2 regions of the Paenibacillus sp. V4I9 genome follow, and region 2 is predicted to be linked to the other one. Evidence: predicted binding sites of a transcription regulator. Region 2 holds the regulator's gene; the other holds the start of a gene.
The links. The regulator NrdR, encoded in region 2, represses ribonucleotide reductase genes. The targets are predictions, from matches to a motif close to AACACNATATATNGTGTT.
Positions count from the first base shown of each region.

Region 1: nrdI (class Ib ribonucleoside-diphosphate reductase assembly flavoprotein NrdI) is a predicted target of NrdR. The motif match lies at 5,454-5,471, and genes of this name have one in related genera.

Region 1 is NZ_JAUSZE010000001.1:6,002,055-6,010,992, reverse strand. Features, by position in the region: gene QFZ81_RS27740 (DUF1501 domain-containing protein) at 1-958, shown strand, start outside; gene QFZ81_RS27735 (mismatch-specific DNA-glycosylase) at 1,064-1,582, shown strand; gene QFZ81_RS27730 (NUDIX hydrolase) at 1,582-2,202, shown strand; gene QFZ81_RS27725 (DUF421 domain-containing protein) at 2,220-3,080, opposite strand; gene thpR (RNA 2',3'-cyclic phosphodiesterase) at 3,196-4,065, opposite strand; gene serC (3-phosphoserine/phosphohydroxythreonine transaminase) at 4,064-5,152, shown strand; gene nrdI (class Ib ribonucleoside-diphosphate reductase assembly flavoprotein NrdI) at 5,743-6,102, shown strand; gene nrdE (class 1b ribonucleoside-diphosphate reductase subunit alpha) at 6,089-8,173, shown strand; gene nrdF (class 1b ribonucleoside-diphosphate reductase subunit beta) at 8,196-8,938, shown strand, end outside.
Region 2 is NZ_JAUSZE010000001.1:5,468,014-5,476,951, reverse strand. Features, by position in the region: gene coaE (dephospho-CoA kinase) at 1-275, shown strand, start outside; gene QFZ81_RS25575 (lytic transglycosylase domain-containing protein) at 272-850, shown strand; gene QFZ81_RS25570 (alpha/beta-type small acid-soluble spore protein) at 953-1,177, opposite strand; gene nrdR (transcriptional regulator NrdR) at 1,295-1,774, shown strand; gene QFZ81_RS25560 (hypothetical protein) at 1,959-2,150, opposite strand; cyclic di-GMP riboswitch class I at 2,190-2,286, opposite strand; gene QFZ81_RS25555 (hypothetical protein) at 2,370-2,543, shown strand; gene htpG (molecular chaperone HtpG) at 2,594-4,474, opposite strand; gene QFZ81_RS25545 (MmcQ/YjbR family DNA-binding protein) at 4,670-5,020, opposite strand; gene QFZ81_RS25540 (NAD-dependent epimerase/dehydratase family protein) at 5,042-5,701, opposite strand; gene QFZ81_RS25535 (winged helix-turn-helix transcriptional regulator) at 5,747-6,073, opposite strand; gene QFZ81_RS25530 (MFS transporter) at 6,213-7,382, shown strand; gene QFZ81_RS25525 (hypothetical protein) at 7,509-7,730, opposite strand; gene QFZ81_RS25520 (hypothetical protein) at 7,890-8,183, opposite strand.

The sequences.
Region 1 (8,938 bases), 530 kb from region 2:
CTTGCATCCAAGTTTAGTTGGCCTCGCTGCACTTTATAAACTTGGGAAGATGGCTGTCGTACAGGGAGTTGGATATCCAGGACCCGATCACTCTCATTTCCGCTCTATGGAAATTTGGCAGACAGCCGAGCCAGCGAAGATGAGTCGGAGCGGTTGGCTTGCACGCTATGCAGAGTCTTCGTTGCGGGATAGCAGCAATCCGCTCAAAGCTATTCAGATTGGCGCAGGGGGTAAGGCTTTTGCTTCGGAGAAAATGAGCTTTCCCGTTATCCAATCTTTAGAAACGTATCATCTGATTGATCCGAAAACAGCGATGATGGACAAAAATCGGATCACCAACGCATTCTTGGAGATGTATGGTGTACAGAATCAGACGGAACAGTTGCGTGTCGTATCAGGCCGTGGATATGAGGCCTTCAAAAGTGTTGAAGCGATTCAAGCTTTAACGGCTACCTATGCGAATAAAGTGGAGTACCCGAAAACTAATTTTGCAAGGGATCTCCAGTTAGTATCCAAGCTGCTGGCCGGTAAATCTGGCACAAGAATATTCAATGTGCAGATCGGCGGTTTCGATGATCATGCCGATGAGAAGGTCCAACATGCGAAAGTGCTGACTCAGGTCGACGAGGGTCTGACAGCGTTCTATAAAGACTTGGAGGCGCAAGGACTGCAGGATCGTGTTGTGGTGATGATGTTTTCGGAGTTTGGGCGGAGGGTGAAGGAGAATGGAAGCGGCGGAACAGATCATGGAACGGCAGCTCCGATGTTTGTGATTGGAGGCAAGGTGAATGGCGGTCTCTATGGAGCATACCCGAGCCTGAGCAATTTGGACAATGGTGATTTGAAGTATGAGGTTGATTTCCGCTCCGTTTACAGCACGCTTATTGATAAATGGTTAAAAGGTGATACCACCGCTGTGCTGGGCAAGTCCTATGAGTCTTTTAAGTTTATACAATGAAAGCCGGGGCCATGTGCTTCGGCTTTTGGTTTTTAGTTGTTCATGGTAACCTATTGAAAAAGACAAAAAATTTGTTGTGCCTGTGGAGGTGTCTTAACGTTGAGCATAGAGCCCATTTCGGATCATCTTCAGGAGCATTTAAGGATACTTTTCGTAGGTTATAACCCTAGTATACGATCCGGAGAAACGGGTCATCATTATGCGAATCCGAACAATCGTTTTTATCGGATCCTTTTCCAAGCGGGATTAACACCTCGGCTGTATAAACCACAAGAGGATGGGGATTTGCTGAAGCTCGGGTATGGCTTTACGAATATTGTGGCTCGCCCTTCGTTAACGGCTGCAGAAATTACACCTGAGGAATACCGTGAAGGTCGACTTATTTTAAAGCAAAAGATTCAGGCCTTTCGACCTTGTGTTGTCTGTTTTGTAGGAAAAGGGGTATTTGAACAGTATAGCGGCCGTAGGGGGATGAGTTGGGGGAGTCAACAGGATCCGGTGGTTGAAGGTGTGATCGACTATGTATGTCCCTCTTCTAGTGGGCTTGTTCGGATGAAGCTTGAGGAGATGGTTGCTATTTATAGTGGAATTAAGACTTATATCGAAATGGAGTTGGGTTACTGATGAATATTCCATGGTTGGAATGGGCCAAAGAGATCCAGGCTATTAGTCAAGCCGGTCTTACTTACGGTGAGAATGGCTATGACTTGGAACGATATGAGGCGCTGCGTAAGATCAGCGTGGAGATGATGAGTTATTTCTCAGAGACACCGATCGATAAGGTGACGGCTTTGTTCGCCAATGACACGGGGTATCAGACGCCGAAAGTGGATATTCGGGCCGTCGTCCTGAGAGAGAACAAGCTGCTGCTTGTGAAGGAAAGAGCCGACGGTGCCTGGGCTTTGCCTGGAGGCTGGGCGGACATCGGCCTCACACCGTCGGAGGTCGCCGTCAAGGAGACCCACGAGGAGGCCGGCTATGACGTCAAGCCGGTGCGATTGCTGGCGGTCTTCGATAAGAAGCGCCACGCTCACCCCCCCTCGGCAAACCACGTGTACAAGATGTTCATCTTGTGCGAGTTGGTGGGCGGGGAAGCACTTGAAGCCGGTCTGGAAACGACCGGCGCCCAGTTCTTCGGCGAGAGCGAGCTGCCGCCGCTCTCGGTGGAGCGAAATACCGCTGAGCAACTGAAGCGGATGTTCGAGCTTGCCCGTGACCATACAGCGCAAACGCTGCTCGATTAGCAAAGTGCGACAAGCCTTTAACGCTTAAGTACGGGTTTCAATTGTGCGATGATTTCCTCCATTTGCTTCGAGCATTGTTCGTACATCTCTTTTGCAGCTTTATTTTTCGTAGTAAGCCCAAACAACATCAGATCGCCTTCGCACTTTTTTAATGTAGCAAATAGGGTTGCTTTTTCCTGTGGCACAGGTACCATAATCTTGTCGTCAAATAGATCTACATATAATTGGCCGTAAGAATCGACTTGACCTAGAAATACATTTTCAATCGTCACACCCAATTTATCTAGTTCAGTTTGCAGCCATCCCCGGCTAAAACCGATGGTAGCTAAGGCTTCATCCATGATTTCACCATCCATGATAATTGCTTGAGGCTCCTTCTCAGGTGCAACTTTGATGCCTAAATGGCTTGGAGTCAGGGGTTGGTTTTCACGAGTTAATAGTACATTAATTTCTCCGCTTGGTTCCATGATCGCAAATTCAACATCTGCCAATTTAAATGCGGATCTTTTTCGTAATTGCTCCATGAGCTCATCGGTGGTGAGACGTTCTTTCTTTAAATTATCTTCCAATACTTTACCATCTCTAATCAGCACGGTTCCTTTACTATCAATGAAATCCCGCATCTTTTTACTTTTTAGCTGCAAAAATTCAATGCCTAAAGAGCATGCAATCCAAACGCCTAAAGATATTAAACCTAGATACCAATTCGCCTCCAAATCCAACGATATGTATGCTGCAAGACTGCCAATCGTGATGCCGGTAATGTACTCGAAAAAGGAAAGTTGAGAAACTTGTCTTTTACCCAACATCTTTGTCATAAAGAAAAGTACGACAACTGCTAATAATGTGCGTAAAACAATTTCAAACCATTCGGGCATATCGGTTCCTCCTTTTTTATTAAATCTAATCCAATCGGTTCAATTGTTTGTAGAATTCTTGAAAGTTATACAAAAACAAGATATTAGTTCCAGTGTCGGTAATAATGTGAGGGAATTAAGTAGACGGTTCCTTAAAAGGGAACACGCCTAGCGCTTCGTACGCCGGCTGGCGGCCCAAGTGGCTGCGGTAGAGGACGATGTCCTCTACCTGCCACACGGGCCAGCCGCCGGAAGGCGCTCCCACCGCCGATAGGGCGGAGCGCTTGAAAGGCCCCGCCGCTGTGCGGTAGCGGCGGGCTAGTGTGAGGTGCGGCCGGTAGGCGCGAGCCTCGGCCGGGAAGCCGTGGCGGGCGCAGACGCCCGCGACCTCGCGCTGCAGCGCAGCCAGCGCGTCGAGGTCGCCGGTGAGGCCCGCCCAGAGGATCGACGGCGCCGCCGGAGGTCCGAACACGCCGAGGCCCTCGGCGTGCAGGGTCAGCGGCAGCGCAGCTGCTGCAAGCTGGCGCAGGTCGGCCGCCAGCGCTTCGGCTGTCTCGGCGGATGCGTCGCCGAGGAAGCTTAACGTGACGTGGACATCCTGCGGATGCGTCCACTTTTGGAAAGGCAGCACCTTTTGGATGCTGCCTTTCCAGGCGTCGAGCTCCCGCTGGACGTCTTGCGGGAGCTGAATGCCTACGAACAGCCGATACATCTCGGAGGCGTTTGTGGAACTTGAAGCGCTTGTGGAACTTAAAGCATTCGTGGAACTTGAGTTGCCTGAATTTGCAGAGTTTAAGCTGTTTGCGTTTGCTAAATTCGTAGCGTTTGTAGAACTTTCTCCTATCGTATCAACCAATGTCATAAGTAAATTAGGCTCCTTTTGTATCCAAATCTGTTCTCTTCTTCGTTCTTCTCCTAGCATTGCCAACTGAGGTTTTACTTGATGCATGAAGAGAATATTGCTATCATAGCGATAATACAAAAAAGCAAAGGTGTGGTCATTCATGGGAAATAGGGCCTATAACTTTAACGCAGGGCCTGCGGCATTACCGCTCGAAGTACTGCAGAAAGCACAAGAGGAGCTTGTCGAATTTAAAGGCATCGGCATGTCCATTATGGAAATTTCTCACCGCAGCGCGGAGTTCGAGCAAGTTCATAATGAAACGCAGCAATTGTTGAAACAAATTTTTAGCATCCCTGATGGGTACCAAGTGCAGTTTCTGCAAGGTGGTGCGAGCACACAATTCGCCATGATTCCGCTTAATTTTCTAAAGCCAGGTAAGGTAGGCAGCTATGTGCTTACAGGTGCATGGGCGGAGAAAGCTGTTCAGGAAGCAAGCTTGTTCGGAGAAGTTGCCATCGCAGCAAGCTCGAAAGAACAGAAATTCATGAAAATTCCGGACTTAAATGAAATCAATATTCATCCGGATTCCGCTTATCTGCATCTGACTTCGAACGAAACGATTGAAGGCGCTCAGTTCCAGAGCTTTCCGGATACAGGGAATGTGCCGTTAATTGGGGACATGTCCAGTGACATCTTGAGCCGTCCAGTAGATGTTTCGAAATTCGGCATGATCTATGCAGGAGCGCAAAAGAATCTAGGTCCTTCTGGTGTAACTGTGGTTATTGTTAAGGAAGATTTATTACAAGATCTGCCTAAAACGATTCCAACCATGCTTCGCTACGAAATCCATAGCAAAAACAATTCCCTGTACAATACACCACCAGTGTATTCAATCTACATGATGAACCTAGTATTGAAATGGATTCAGGAACAAGGTGGACTAGCTGTCATCCAGAAAAATAACCTTGAGAAATCAGGTCTAATTTATAGCGCAATCGACCAAAGCGGTGGTTTCTACCGTGGACCTGTTGATGCGGGCAGTCGTTCCGCGATGAACATCACGTTCCGGTTGCAGGATGAAGAGTTGGAGAAGAAGTTCATCAAGGAAACCGAGCAGAACGGATTTGTTGGGTTGAAGGGTCATCGCAGTGTAGGCGGTTTGAGAGCATCTTCGTATAATGCTGTTCCTTATGCATCATGCAAAGCGCTCGCTGAGTTCATGAGTGATTTCCAAAAACGCAACGGTTAAGAAATAAGGTTAAGCTATTCACGGCACCCTCGTGTGCGTGTGAATAGCTTTTTTTGTTTCTGAATAGGATTGTGGCATCTTCGCTATTAACGACCTTAGACGGACTCTGGGACGGCTTAATGAGCCTGTATTTGGAATGAGATGGATCTATATCTAGTGAGCTCAAAGCCCTAATCTAACTTTCGACAAATTCGAAAATTTCAAGTCAAAATTGAAAAAATATTTTCAAAGCCTTCCGAGCCACGTCCTGTCTAGGTTTACGTATTTTAATAGTCAAAATGAGCCATTTTACTCGTTGACAAACACAATATATTGATATAAATTTGAATCTATCAACTAGATATCGTAAAAAAAGCGATACACACAACTGCTAGAATTTGTGAAAAAATAGAATCAAATTCCGTGATAAACCGCGTGATTACCGCCTTTTTCCTAGGTTTCGTAGTCCTGAAATTCGCATATTTTGTCGAAAGAACAATGCGTATTCCATCTTAAAATGCACGGAATGATTCATTTGTTTACTACATATAGGGTTACTTACATAAGCGGTACTAGATAATGAATAAGAGAGTGTTAGGAGACGGAAGCCCATGCTTATTGCTTACGATTCGAAGACGGGAAATGTTCGCCGATTTATTGCTAAGCTCAAAATGCCAGCGATTCAAATTGAGGAAGCGATGAAGATGGACGAGCCCTTCGTGCTCGTTACCTATACAACCGGTTTTGGTCAAGTTCCTCCGAAGGTAGCTTCTTTCCTAGAAAGCAATGCCTCTCGTCTTATCGGAGTAGCAGCAAGTGGTAACCGCAACTGGGGAGACGGATTTGCCAAAAGCGCGGATACGATCTCACAGCAGTACGATGTGCCTGTGTTAACCAAATTTGAGTTATCCGGCACCAAAAATGACGTAGAACGATTTGTTCAGGGGGTACATGCAATTGCGGCACATTGAGCTGAATAATTTATTGATGCAACGCGGAGCGGATGGCTTTTTCCAACTAGAGAAGGATAAAGAAGCTGTTGAAGTTTTTATGACGGAAGTCCACAGTAAAAGCCTCACTTTCCCCGATACTTCCTCTAAAGTTCGTTATATGATCGATCATAACTATTACGAGAACGTTTATGAGAAATATACGCAAGATGAAGTTAACGATGTTTATCAAGTGGCCCACGATAATCAATTCGAGTTCGCCTCCTACATGGCAGCTTCGAAATTTTATACGGATTACGCTTTACGCAGTGATGACAAGTCCTTATACCTGGAACATTTCCCAGATCGCGTTGCTATTGTTGCTTTGTATTTGGGTCGTGGGAACGTAGAAACTGCACGTGTTCTTGCTGTTTCGATGATGGAACAACGCTTGCAACCAGCGACACCGACGTTCCTTAATGCAGGTAAGAGCCGCCGAGGCGAAATGGTATCCTGCTTCCTGCTGGAGATGGACGATTCTCTTAATTCTATTAACTACGTGCTAGCTACCTGCATGCAGCTTTCCAAAATTGGCGGTGGCGTAGCCGTTAACTTGTCCAAGCTTCGTGGACGCGGTGAATCCATCAAAGGTGTGGAACGTGCCGCAAAAGGAATTATGCCGGTACTTAAGCTTATGGAGGATGCGTTCTCCTATGCAGATCAAATGGGTCAGCGCAAGGGTTCAGGAGCTGCGTACTACAACATTTTCGGCTGGGACGTTATGGAGTTCCTAGATAGTAAGAAAATTAATGCGGATGAGAAATCTCGTCTGAAGACACTTTCCATCGGTCTCATTGTACCGAACAAGTTTTACAAGTTGGCTGAAGAGAACAAGCCGCTGCATGTATTTGCTCCTTACACGGTACTGCAAGCCTATGGTAAGCATTTGGACGATATCGATCTTGATGAGATGTACGATGAACTGCTGGCCAATCCGAAAGTGAAGAAGAAGGTTGTCATGAGTGCGCGTGACATGCTAGTTAAAATTGCGACTACCCAACTGGAATCCGGTTATCCATATATGATGAACCGTACGAATGCCAACAAGGATCATGCCTTGAAAGGTATCGGTACGATTAAAATGTCTAATCTCTGTACAGAGATTTTCCAACTGCAAGAAACTTCGGAAATCAACGATTACGGCCAAGATGACCTTATTCTTAGAGATATCAGCTGTAACCTAGCTTCCATGAACATTGCAAACGTAATGGATCGTAAGAAACTGCGCGAAACCGTTCACGAGGGCATGATTGCATTGACTTCTGTTAGTGATATGACGACGATCAGCAATGCGCCGGGGGTTGCCAAAGCAAACCGTGAGCTGCACTCCGTTGGTCTTGGTGTTATGAATCTGCATGGCTACCTGTCTAAGAACAAAATTAGCTATGAGAGTGATGAAGCCAAAGATTTCGTCCGCACGTTCTTCATGGCTATGAACTATTATTCGATTGAGCAAAGTATGGAAATTGCCAAATCGTCGGGGCAAACCTTTGAAGGTTTTGAGCAATCCGAATATGCGAATGGTGCCTATTTCAACCGGTACACGGAGACTGATTATCGTCCGCTTACGGATAAAGTGAAGTCCTTGTTTGAGGGAATGCCGATTCCATCACCGAGCGACTGGGCCAAGTTAAAAGAAGATGTAAAAACCAATGGTCTTTATCATGCTTACCGATTGGCCGTTGCTCCAACACAAAGTATTTCTTATATTCAAAATGCAACTTCGAGTGTCATGCCGATTGTTGAACCGATCGAAACTCGAACTTACGCGAACTCAACAACGTACTATCCGATGCCTTTCATGGCACGCGATAATTTCTTTTACTATAAATCTGCTTATCAAATGGATCAGTTTAAGATTCTTGATCTTATTGCTGAAATTCAAACACATGTGGATCAAGGGATTTCAACCATTTTACATGTAAATAGTGATGTTTCGACGAGGCAACTTGCTAAACTATACCTCTATGCAGCACACAAAGGACTTAAATCGCTCTACTACACGCGAACGAATCAGCTATCCGTTGAGGAATGCGTCAGCTGCTCGGTGTAATTTGGAAGGGGATTGAATATAAATGAGTACGGCCACTACCCTAAATAATGCCAGGAAAGCTGTGAACTGGAATCGTCCCGATGATGATTTTACGATCACTTTCTGGAATCAAAATATTATGCAGTTCTGGACAGATGAGGAAATCCCATTATCTGATGATAAAATGTCATGGATCACGTTAAGCGGTGCAGAACGTGAGCTTTACATGAAAGTCCTCGGAGGCCTTACGCTGCTCGATACCATGCAAGGCGGCGTCGGCATGCCGAAGATTCTTGAGCATGTCGATGGGCTCCAGCGTAAAGCGGTTCTAAGCTTCATGGGTATGATGGAACAAATACATGCGAAGTCCTACAGCAGTATTTTCACTACGTTGTCTACAACGGAAGAAATCAATGAGCTGTTCCTTTGGGTGGAACGAAATCCTTACTTGCAGTTCAAGGCAAACAAGATTTCGCATTTCTACGAAAACATTGGAACGCCTAAAGAGCTGTATTTGGCTATGGCAGCATCTGTCTTGCTGGAGAGCTACTTGTTCTATAGCGGCTTCTATTATCCGCTTTACTTGGCCGGACAGGGTAAAATGACGAGCAGTGGCGAAATTATCGATTTGATTTTACGCGATGAGAGTATTCATGGTCTGTATATCGGTGTATTGGCACAAGAGGTTTATGCGGAGTTAAGCCCTGCTGAGCAGGATGAGGCATACGCAACATTGTGTGCCTTGCTGAAGGAGCTTCATGCCAATGAGGAAAGCTATACAGAAAG
Region 2 (8,938 bases):
AGCTTGTTGTGGTCGATGTCCCTTTATTAATCGAATCTAATTTATCCTTCATGTTTCAAGAAGTTATGGTTGTATATGTGCCACGTGCGGTACAGTTGAAGCGGCTTATGCAACGAGATGGACTGACGGAAAGTGCGGCGAATAATCGCATAGATGCTCAGATGTCCATTGAGGAGAAACGTAATTTCGCAGATGTTGTCATTGACAACAGCGGTACATGGGAAGAAACTAACGCTGAAGTGGAGCAGTTTTGGCTAGGGAAGGGGCTTTCATGACCTTTTTACGTAAAAAACGAGTTTTTGCCCTGCTTCTTGTTTGTTTTGTTCTAGTTCTCTTTATGAATAGCGATTTTATCGGAAGAAAGCTGTACCCAATCTACTTTGAGCAGGAAATTAGGCAGAGCGCGGCGAAACACAATATAGATCCATTTTTAATTGCTGCGATTATTAGGGTGGAGACGAATTACAAATATCATTTGGAGTCAAGCAAAGGCGCATTAGGTCTTATGCAGCTTATGCCTGACACGGCAGAGTGGATTGTAGAATCCACGAATTTAGGGCCTCATGTGCAGGACGAATTATTAAAAGTGGACGTAAATATTAATCTTGGTTCTTGGTATTTGAGCTGGCTAAAGAAGCATTATAATGGTAATTTAATTTATGCGATTGCAGCTTATAATGCAGGTCAAGGGAATGTGAATAAATGGAAGCAAAATGACGTTTGGGATGGTTCGCAAGAGCATATTAATCAAATTCCATTCGGAGAAACACGTCATTATGTACAGCGGGTGCTCTATTATTATGAGAAATACACGAAGCTATATTCTCAGCAATGGGGAAAGAAAGATTAGGTTTTCTTCTCTCCATAAACAAAGAAGCATTGGACTAGCTCCTTTTGGGGGCTTAGAGTCCAATACTTCCTGTTTTTGAGCTTCAGTAGCTAGGATTCAAGATTACTTGAATTGACCAGCCAAGGATTGCTCAGCGATTTGTACTAAGCGACGAGTGATGTTACCACCAATGGCACCAGCATCACGAGTAGCCATATTACCCATATAACCATCTTGTGGGATGGAGATACCTAGCTCTTGAGCTACTTCGTATTTTAACTGATCCAAGGCTGCGTTAGCTTGAGGAACAACTAAAGTATTGCTGTTACGGTTTTGTCCTGCGCCCATGTCTGTTCACCTCCTTGTCGTTTGGTAATAGTATTGTGTGCATATCTCCTAAGTTCATGACATGTAACATATGGTAATAGATCAAAGAAGAGAAAGAAGAGAAAGGAGAGATAGCGAATGAAGTGTCCGTTCTGTGACTATTCCGGTACGAAAGTTCTTGATTCACGTTCAGCCAATGAAAACAAATCGATTCGTCGTCGTCGAGAATGTGAGAAATGCGCGAGAAGATTCACCACATTTGAGATGGTGGAAGAAACTCCGTTAATCGTGATTAAGAAAGATGGAAGTAGGGAAGAATTTAGTCGAGAGAAAATATTAAGAGGCTTGATTCGAGCATGTGAGAAGCGGCCGGTATCGATGGAGAGGCTTGAGATGATGGTATCTGAAGTGGAAATGCAGCTTCGCACCACGGCTCATGCTGAAGTGGATAGTTTAAGCATTGGCGAAATCGTCATGGAACAGCTGTACCCCGTCGATGAAGTGGCGTACATTCGCTTCGCCTCCGTATACCGTCAGTTTAAGGACATTAATATGTTCCTGAAGGAGCTAACACAAATATTGGGAAAGCATGACACCGGACTGCTCCGGGATAAATAATGCTAAAATTAATAATTTCATCTCTAAATATGACAAAAAATAAGAAAAAGACATCGGGATTCCCGTTGTCTTTTCTCATTTTTTCCCATGAAATCAACAATCATGCGATTAAAATTTATTTGAAAAAAATAAATCTTTAGACATCAACCGACTGTATTTTTGTATGCTTTCGTGCATAATTCCTTTATTGAGTGCGTTTGTCCAGTTCACTTCTGAGAAAATGAATAAACCGAATAGCTTCATCTTGGGTTAAAACGTTGTTATCAAACTTAAAGGAGAACATGTCCAAAAGATCACTTTCTGGAAGATGCAAGTTATCAATCAATTGCTGTACATCCAAACTCATTTTACCATCCATCGTAATTTTTTCCATCATCTTTGTTCCCTCCTAGTCTTACTACATGAATCGGACGGAGGCGGTAGCTGGCTGACATTTTGGACATTCATAGAATGCCATTTTAGTCCCTTTAGCTTTGCGTCACCACCTTTCAGTGGTTTTGCCTTTATCGTACCGATTTATGTTTGTAAGAAAACTATATCATATTTACGGATTGAGTTTCCATTAATTACATTATTCGAAGGATGGTTGAAGCATATGTCCGTCAAGTCCAATCAAATTCCAAGCATTTCTTATGAATTAGATATCGTAAAAGTTGCTAGCTCTCTCGGAATTGATCAAGATCGCTTATTGGCTTATGTGTATGCAAACTCGGACTCGAAGAAACAATATGAGGTAAAGGAAACCTTTCCCGACTATAAAAGTGGCTGATTGTATAAAAAAAAGCACTACAACATAATGGTTGTAGTGCTTTAATCGTATTAAACCATGATTTTGCAGATATCGTTCGTAAATTCAACCGGATCTTGTAGGGGCAATCCTTCGATTAAGAGCGCTTGATTGTACAGCAGGGCCGTATAAAGATTCAGCTTTTCTTTGTCTTTGTCAAAAGCGTCTTTTAAGGATGCGAATACTTCGTGATTGATGTTGATTTCCAGTACCTTTTCAGCCTTCACGTTAGGATTATTCGGCATCGCATTTAAGATTTTTTCCATTTCGATCGTCACATCGCCGTCCGTTGATAAGCACACAGGATGCTTTTTAAGACGCTTGGATGCTTTTACGTTTGTAACCTTACCCGACAACAGGTCTTTCATATAATCGAAAAGCTCTTTGTTGTCATTTTTGTCAGCCTCGGTTTCCGTTTGGTTGTCATCCACTTCAATACCAAGATCACCGCTTGAAACGGATTTAAACTCTTTTTCTTTGTAGGTCATGATCATTTTGATCGCGAACTCATCGATATCATCAGTGAAATACAAAATCTCATAGCCTTTATCAGTGACTAACTCTGTTTGTGGAAGCTTATCGATTCTTTCCATCGATTCTCCAGAAGCGTAGTAAATGTACTTCTGATCTTCCGGCATTCTTGCCACATATTCGTCCAGCGTAACCAGCTTTTTCTCCTTGGAGGAATGGAACATCAATAGATCCTGCAAGAGGTCCTTATGGCTTCCGTAATCGCTGTAGACACCGAATTTGAGCTGTCGGCCGAAGGATTTGTAGAATTGCTCATATTTCTCTCTTTCGTCCTTCAGCAGGCTTTGCAGCTGGCCTTTGATCTTGCTCGAAATGTTTTTGGCAATCAGCTTCAATTGACGGTCATGCTGCAGCATTTCTCTGGAAATATTGAGCGATAGGCTTTCTGAATCAACCATTCCTTTAACGAAGCTGAAATAGTCAGGAAGCAGGTCCGCACATTTGTTCATGATCAATACGCCATTAGCATAGAGTTCCAAGCCTTTTTCATACTCTTTGGAATAATAGTCAAAAGGTATATTTTCCGGGACAAAGAGGATAGCTTGATAGACTACAGCTCCATCTGCGCTGACGTGAATATGTTTGAGCGGCTTGTCGAAGCCGTAATGTTTCTCGTGATAGAACTTCTCGTAATCTTCCGGAGTCAGTTCACTTTTGTTTTTTCTCCAAATTGGAACCATGCTGTTGACATGCTGCTCTTCTTGGTAATCCTCGAAGTCGCTTTCGCTGCCTTCTTTCAGCCTTTTCCCGGTAATGTCCATTTTAATAGGGTAACGGATGAAATCGGAGTACTTTTTGATGATCGCTTTTAAACGATACTCGTCTAAAAACTCGTCGAAGTTCTCATCTTCCGTATTATCCTTAATTTTCAGGATGATTTCCGTGCCCACTGCATCTTTCTCCGCCGTTTCGATCGTGTAGCCGTCAGCGCCAGTGGACTCCCACTTGTAAGCAACATCACTGCCTAAAGCTCTACTAATTACCGTAACAACATCTGCAACCATGAACGCTGAATAGAAGCCAACACCGAACTGGCCGATGATATTGTGGCCGTCTTTTGCTTCATTTTCTTTTTTAAAGGCCAAAGATCCGCTCTTCGCAATGATCCCCAGGTTATTCTCCAAATCTTCCTTCGTCATACCAATACCAGTATCACGCAGTGTGAGTGTGCGATTCGTTTTGTCGGCAATCACTTTAATAAAATAACTATCTTTGTCAAAAACCAACGTATCATCGGTTAAAGCTTTGTAGTAAATTTTGTCGATAGCATCGCTGGCATTGGAGATAAGCTCTCTTAGAAATATCTCTCTTTGCGTATAAATCGAATTGATCATCATTTCCAATAAGCGCTTGGATTCAGCTTGAAACTGTTTCTTTTCCAATGGGAGATCTCCTTTCAAATATGTAGAAATTAGTCAGAGATGATTATTAGCACTCTCAGTTGCTGAGTGCCATTCCTTACTTTTATAACACTCCTTAATTTTATTGTCAATATTTCATTCGATATATGAACATGAAAAAAGATTGCCAACCACCTGGTCGTGAAAGACCGGATAGGGGCAATCTTTATTTTATTGCTATTTAAAACCCAAAGTTTCATTAAAAGCTTTAAAGACCTTCTTAGGAGCTACAAGGCTCCAGGCAAGCATAAACATATTACGACATTCATCTCGCTGGATACGATCCATTCGAACAATCATGAACGCTAAGTTTTGGAAGCTTTCCGGCATCTGATAAACATCAGGATCCATCGTGGTGTAAGCAACTCGATCCTCTTTGGTCGTTTTAATTACGAGTGATACACCATCCGGTTGGATGACCGCAAAAATTTTGCTGCGTACATGAAAGGAAGGTTTGTCCCAATGGTCATGTTCTTCCGTCTCCGGAAATGACAACGCGATGCTTCTAATTTCATCAGCAGTAACCATAATTGTCTCCCCGAATTCTTCTCAAATGAGATTGATATCACTGCTCTCGATGATTGATTTTGGAAAACCTTGCTTGGCAATTTTTATCATTGCGCGTCCGATCTTTTCTGAAGTCGTAATCGAATTCGGGAACCATTTTTCTAACAAAGGGTAGAGAGGTTTCGATATGGTGTAAATGCTCTGGTACAGTTTAGTCTTGGACTTGACGCCGTGCAATGGAAGAATACCTCCTGGACGGAACATGTAAGCTGCCTTAAAAGGCAGTTTAAGCAAATCATTCTCCGTTTTTCCCTTAACTCGCGCCCACATACTGCGACCCTTTTCCGTACTATCGGTTCCCATTCCTGTTACATAGAAGAACGACATGTTTGGGTTCAATCTCACTAATGTCTGGGCAACATGCATCGTAATATCATAGGTTATAGCCCGATAGCGGTCTTCGGTCATACCCGCGGAAGAGACACCAAGGCAGAAAAAACAAGCATCGAAGCCCGATAGTTTATGCTCAATGTCAGTTAGATCCAGAAGATTAGCATGTACCTGTTCGTGCAATTTGGGATGATTCTGACCGGTGGTGTTTCTACCTACAGTTAGCACACTTTGAATTTGAGGATCGAGGAGGCATTCGCGCAGCACGCTCTGTCCGACCATGCCCGTAGCTCCGAAAAGAAGGACGTTCAATCTATCACACCTTTCACTTCAATTGTATCGAAATTACGTTAATGGTTATTTGCTTTCCCATCTCTTGGCCCATTTATCCATTTCTTTGAGAGCGGTCTGAAAATCAATTCCTTTTTCCGTTAATGAATACTCTACCATGATGGGTACAGTTGGAGTTACTTGACGTAGAACTATCCCGTTCTGCTCTAAATGCCGCAGCACATCCGTTAAGGATTGTGTCTTGACGATCGCTAAATCTCTATGAAGCTGTTTAAATCGTTTCGGGCCTTTAGATAGCTCCGCGATCACTAGAAACGCCCATTTCGCACCAAGTATGGTCAATACGGAACAGATGTTAGAGAAGTCATGCCCTTCTTCTTGCAGAGGTTCCACGTAGCTTCACCTTCTTACTTATAGTTAGTTAGTCAAAATTCTTGGATAATGTCCAAATAATTTGCCTTCTTACATTAAGATCGTAACATTATTATACTTCAATTAAACGATCACGGAATAGCAGAAAGGAATGAATCGAATGAATCGACTGTCTATCTACATCCTTGCCCTGGGGGTATTTCTAACGGCGACCTCGGAGTTGGTTGTTGCCGGAATTCTTCACGTCATCGCTGAAGACTTAAACATTTCTATCGCTCTTGCGGGGCAGCTAATCACAGCCTATTCTCTTGCGTTTGCGATTGGAACCCCCATCGTGGTGTCACTTACTTCCAGGATGGGGCGCAGGAAAGTGCTGCTCGGCTCACTGGCTGTATTTATCTTAGGCTGCCTGGCTTCTTTTGGGAGTTCAGAGATTTCGGTCTTCATGGTTTCTCGTATTATTCTTGGGGTAAGCGCAGGCGTCTATCTTGTTGTAGTGTTTGGCGCGGTTGCCAAATTAGTGCCTGCTGAGAAACTAGGAAGTGCGATCGGCACGATCGTTCTTGGGTTTAGCAGCGCTATGATCTTAGGGGTCCCAATTGGAATTGCCATTACCAACTGGTGGAGTTGGCAAGCCATTTTCATTATTTTAGGATTATTCAGCCTGTTAATTACTTTCGTAATCTTCCGCCTTCTACCAGAAATCGAGGGGGACGCACCGGTTCCATTCGGGCAGCAATTTAAAGTGTTGGGAAGTCTCATCATCGTAAGCGGTTTGTTCCTCACTTTCTTTAGGGAATCAGGTAACTCGATTTTATTTACTTATCTGACGCCATTTATACAAGACGTCCTTCATGTGAAAGCCTCCAACATAAGTATCATTATGCTTGTTTTCGGTATTTTCGGAGCCATCGGTTCTCGTTTAGGCGGTTATGGCGTTGATAGATGGGGAGCGGCTCGCGTCATTACGCTGAGTATTATCGTTCATGTAGCAGCTCTAGCTCTACTGCCTTTTTTTATAGAATCATTAGTTATCAGTTTAGTGTTAATCGCCCTTATGGTGTTCTCCATGTTCGTGACCGGTCCAGCTATCCAAACGTATTTTATTCAACAAGCGCCGCTGTCATCCAATCTCGTTCTCAGTTTGAATACATCCATCATTCATTTGGGATTAGCTGTGGGAGCTGGAGCGGGGGGAGTGATGGCGAACGCGACTTCGACTGTCTTCTATCATCCATGGATGGCAAGTATCATTGTAGCGCTCGGGTTGGCGGCTGCCTTCGTCAGTTTTAGGATGGAGAAGAAGATTCAAAGTTATCGTCCCGAATGATTTTTAACCTACCACACGCATCCTTACAATTTACGGAATGCTTGTTAAACATCTAACGGGAATCTAATAGTAATTAAACATTTCATCCTGAAAACTTTTAACATTGAATCGGTAATTAAACCGCTTTCAAATTATTTCACTTTTAACTATGTAAGGAAGAAGATCACAAGATATATCCGCTTTGAGATCAAGGATACATTGCAAAGCTTGCTTCTCATCAATACCCAGAATACTGGTTAAGTAAAATAGCATATGTTCATAGATCGAGCCGAAATTCTCTAGTTCGTTGGGGTTATCGGACAAATATGTTTGATGTTTCTTAACGAAATTCTCGCTGATAGGATTCAAAATGATATACCTCCAACTGGTTATAAAATCAATCTATCACAATTGGTTAGAGGTGAATAGGGATTTTTTTAATGTTTATGGATAACCATACATTTGATAAGCAACCTAATGGAAAGAGAACAGAGCCGCACGGGAAATTCGCCCGACTCTGTTACCAATTTATTTGTGAGTTTGTTCTCCTCTGTGCCCACCTTGCCAATTACCTTGATGATCTTGATGTTGCCCTTGCCATCCACCCTGTTGGCCGGTCCACTGTCCACTGTGCATACCATGATAAGGCATTGGATAGTGATGTGGATGGTGAGGATGATGCGGATATGGAACAGGATAAATGATCACTGGATGATGATGCATATGCGGATGATAGTGGTGATGAGGGTGATACGGGTGATGTGGATGATGTGGATGATGTGGATGATGCGGATTAACATAATGACCTTGGTTGTAACTCATTATTCAATCTCCTCCAAAATTTTGATACACCAACCTATGTAGAAAAGTAATAACTGGATGCTTGACTATATCGATTTGGGCATCCAAAAGGAACATAAGCAGCTTTTAGTGGGGCTCAGAGAGGCTAAACAGCAAACGTTCAAGACAATTCAAGCATGGAAGACACTAGGTGCTTTGATAGGAGTTGACGCAAAAGGAAGGACTGTGTTTTTACTAGTGTGGAATCAAGGGGGATGTATGAATCTGATTGGCCATCTTTAAAAGAGGTCAATATAGTAAAGGCTATAGCCAATTCATAGTAAATGTTCCAGGGCTCCCCAAAAGCTAGAGCTGGGCGATAGATTCCAAGTGACTTTTACTGAATTCGGTAGTATCGATGATTCTGTAAAAACAATGGTGGCAATTGATAAACTAGGAAATCGCTATAAAATGTCAAGGAAGTTAGTAAAACATTTGAAAAAGAGTAAACGGTACTGCAAAAGCACCAGATGCAGAATCAATTCACGAATTTACAGTAACTTACTCAGCTATGATAATCCACGATTAAGTTCTTTAGCACTCCACACGAGTGCCTTTTTTTTTGCCAATCAAACCGCATTTAAATGGTGAAATGATCCTTTTACGCAGAGGTCGAGGATACAGCGGGTGGGAGCGGTCTGGAAAGATCCCAACGGATAGTACTTATCGTTTCACTTTTTAAGTGCGGTTAATAACTCTCCATGAAGTGGTTGCATTGAACAAACCGAAGCGCGAGA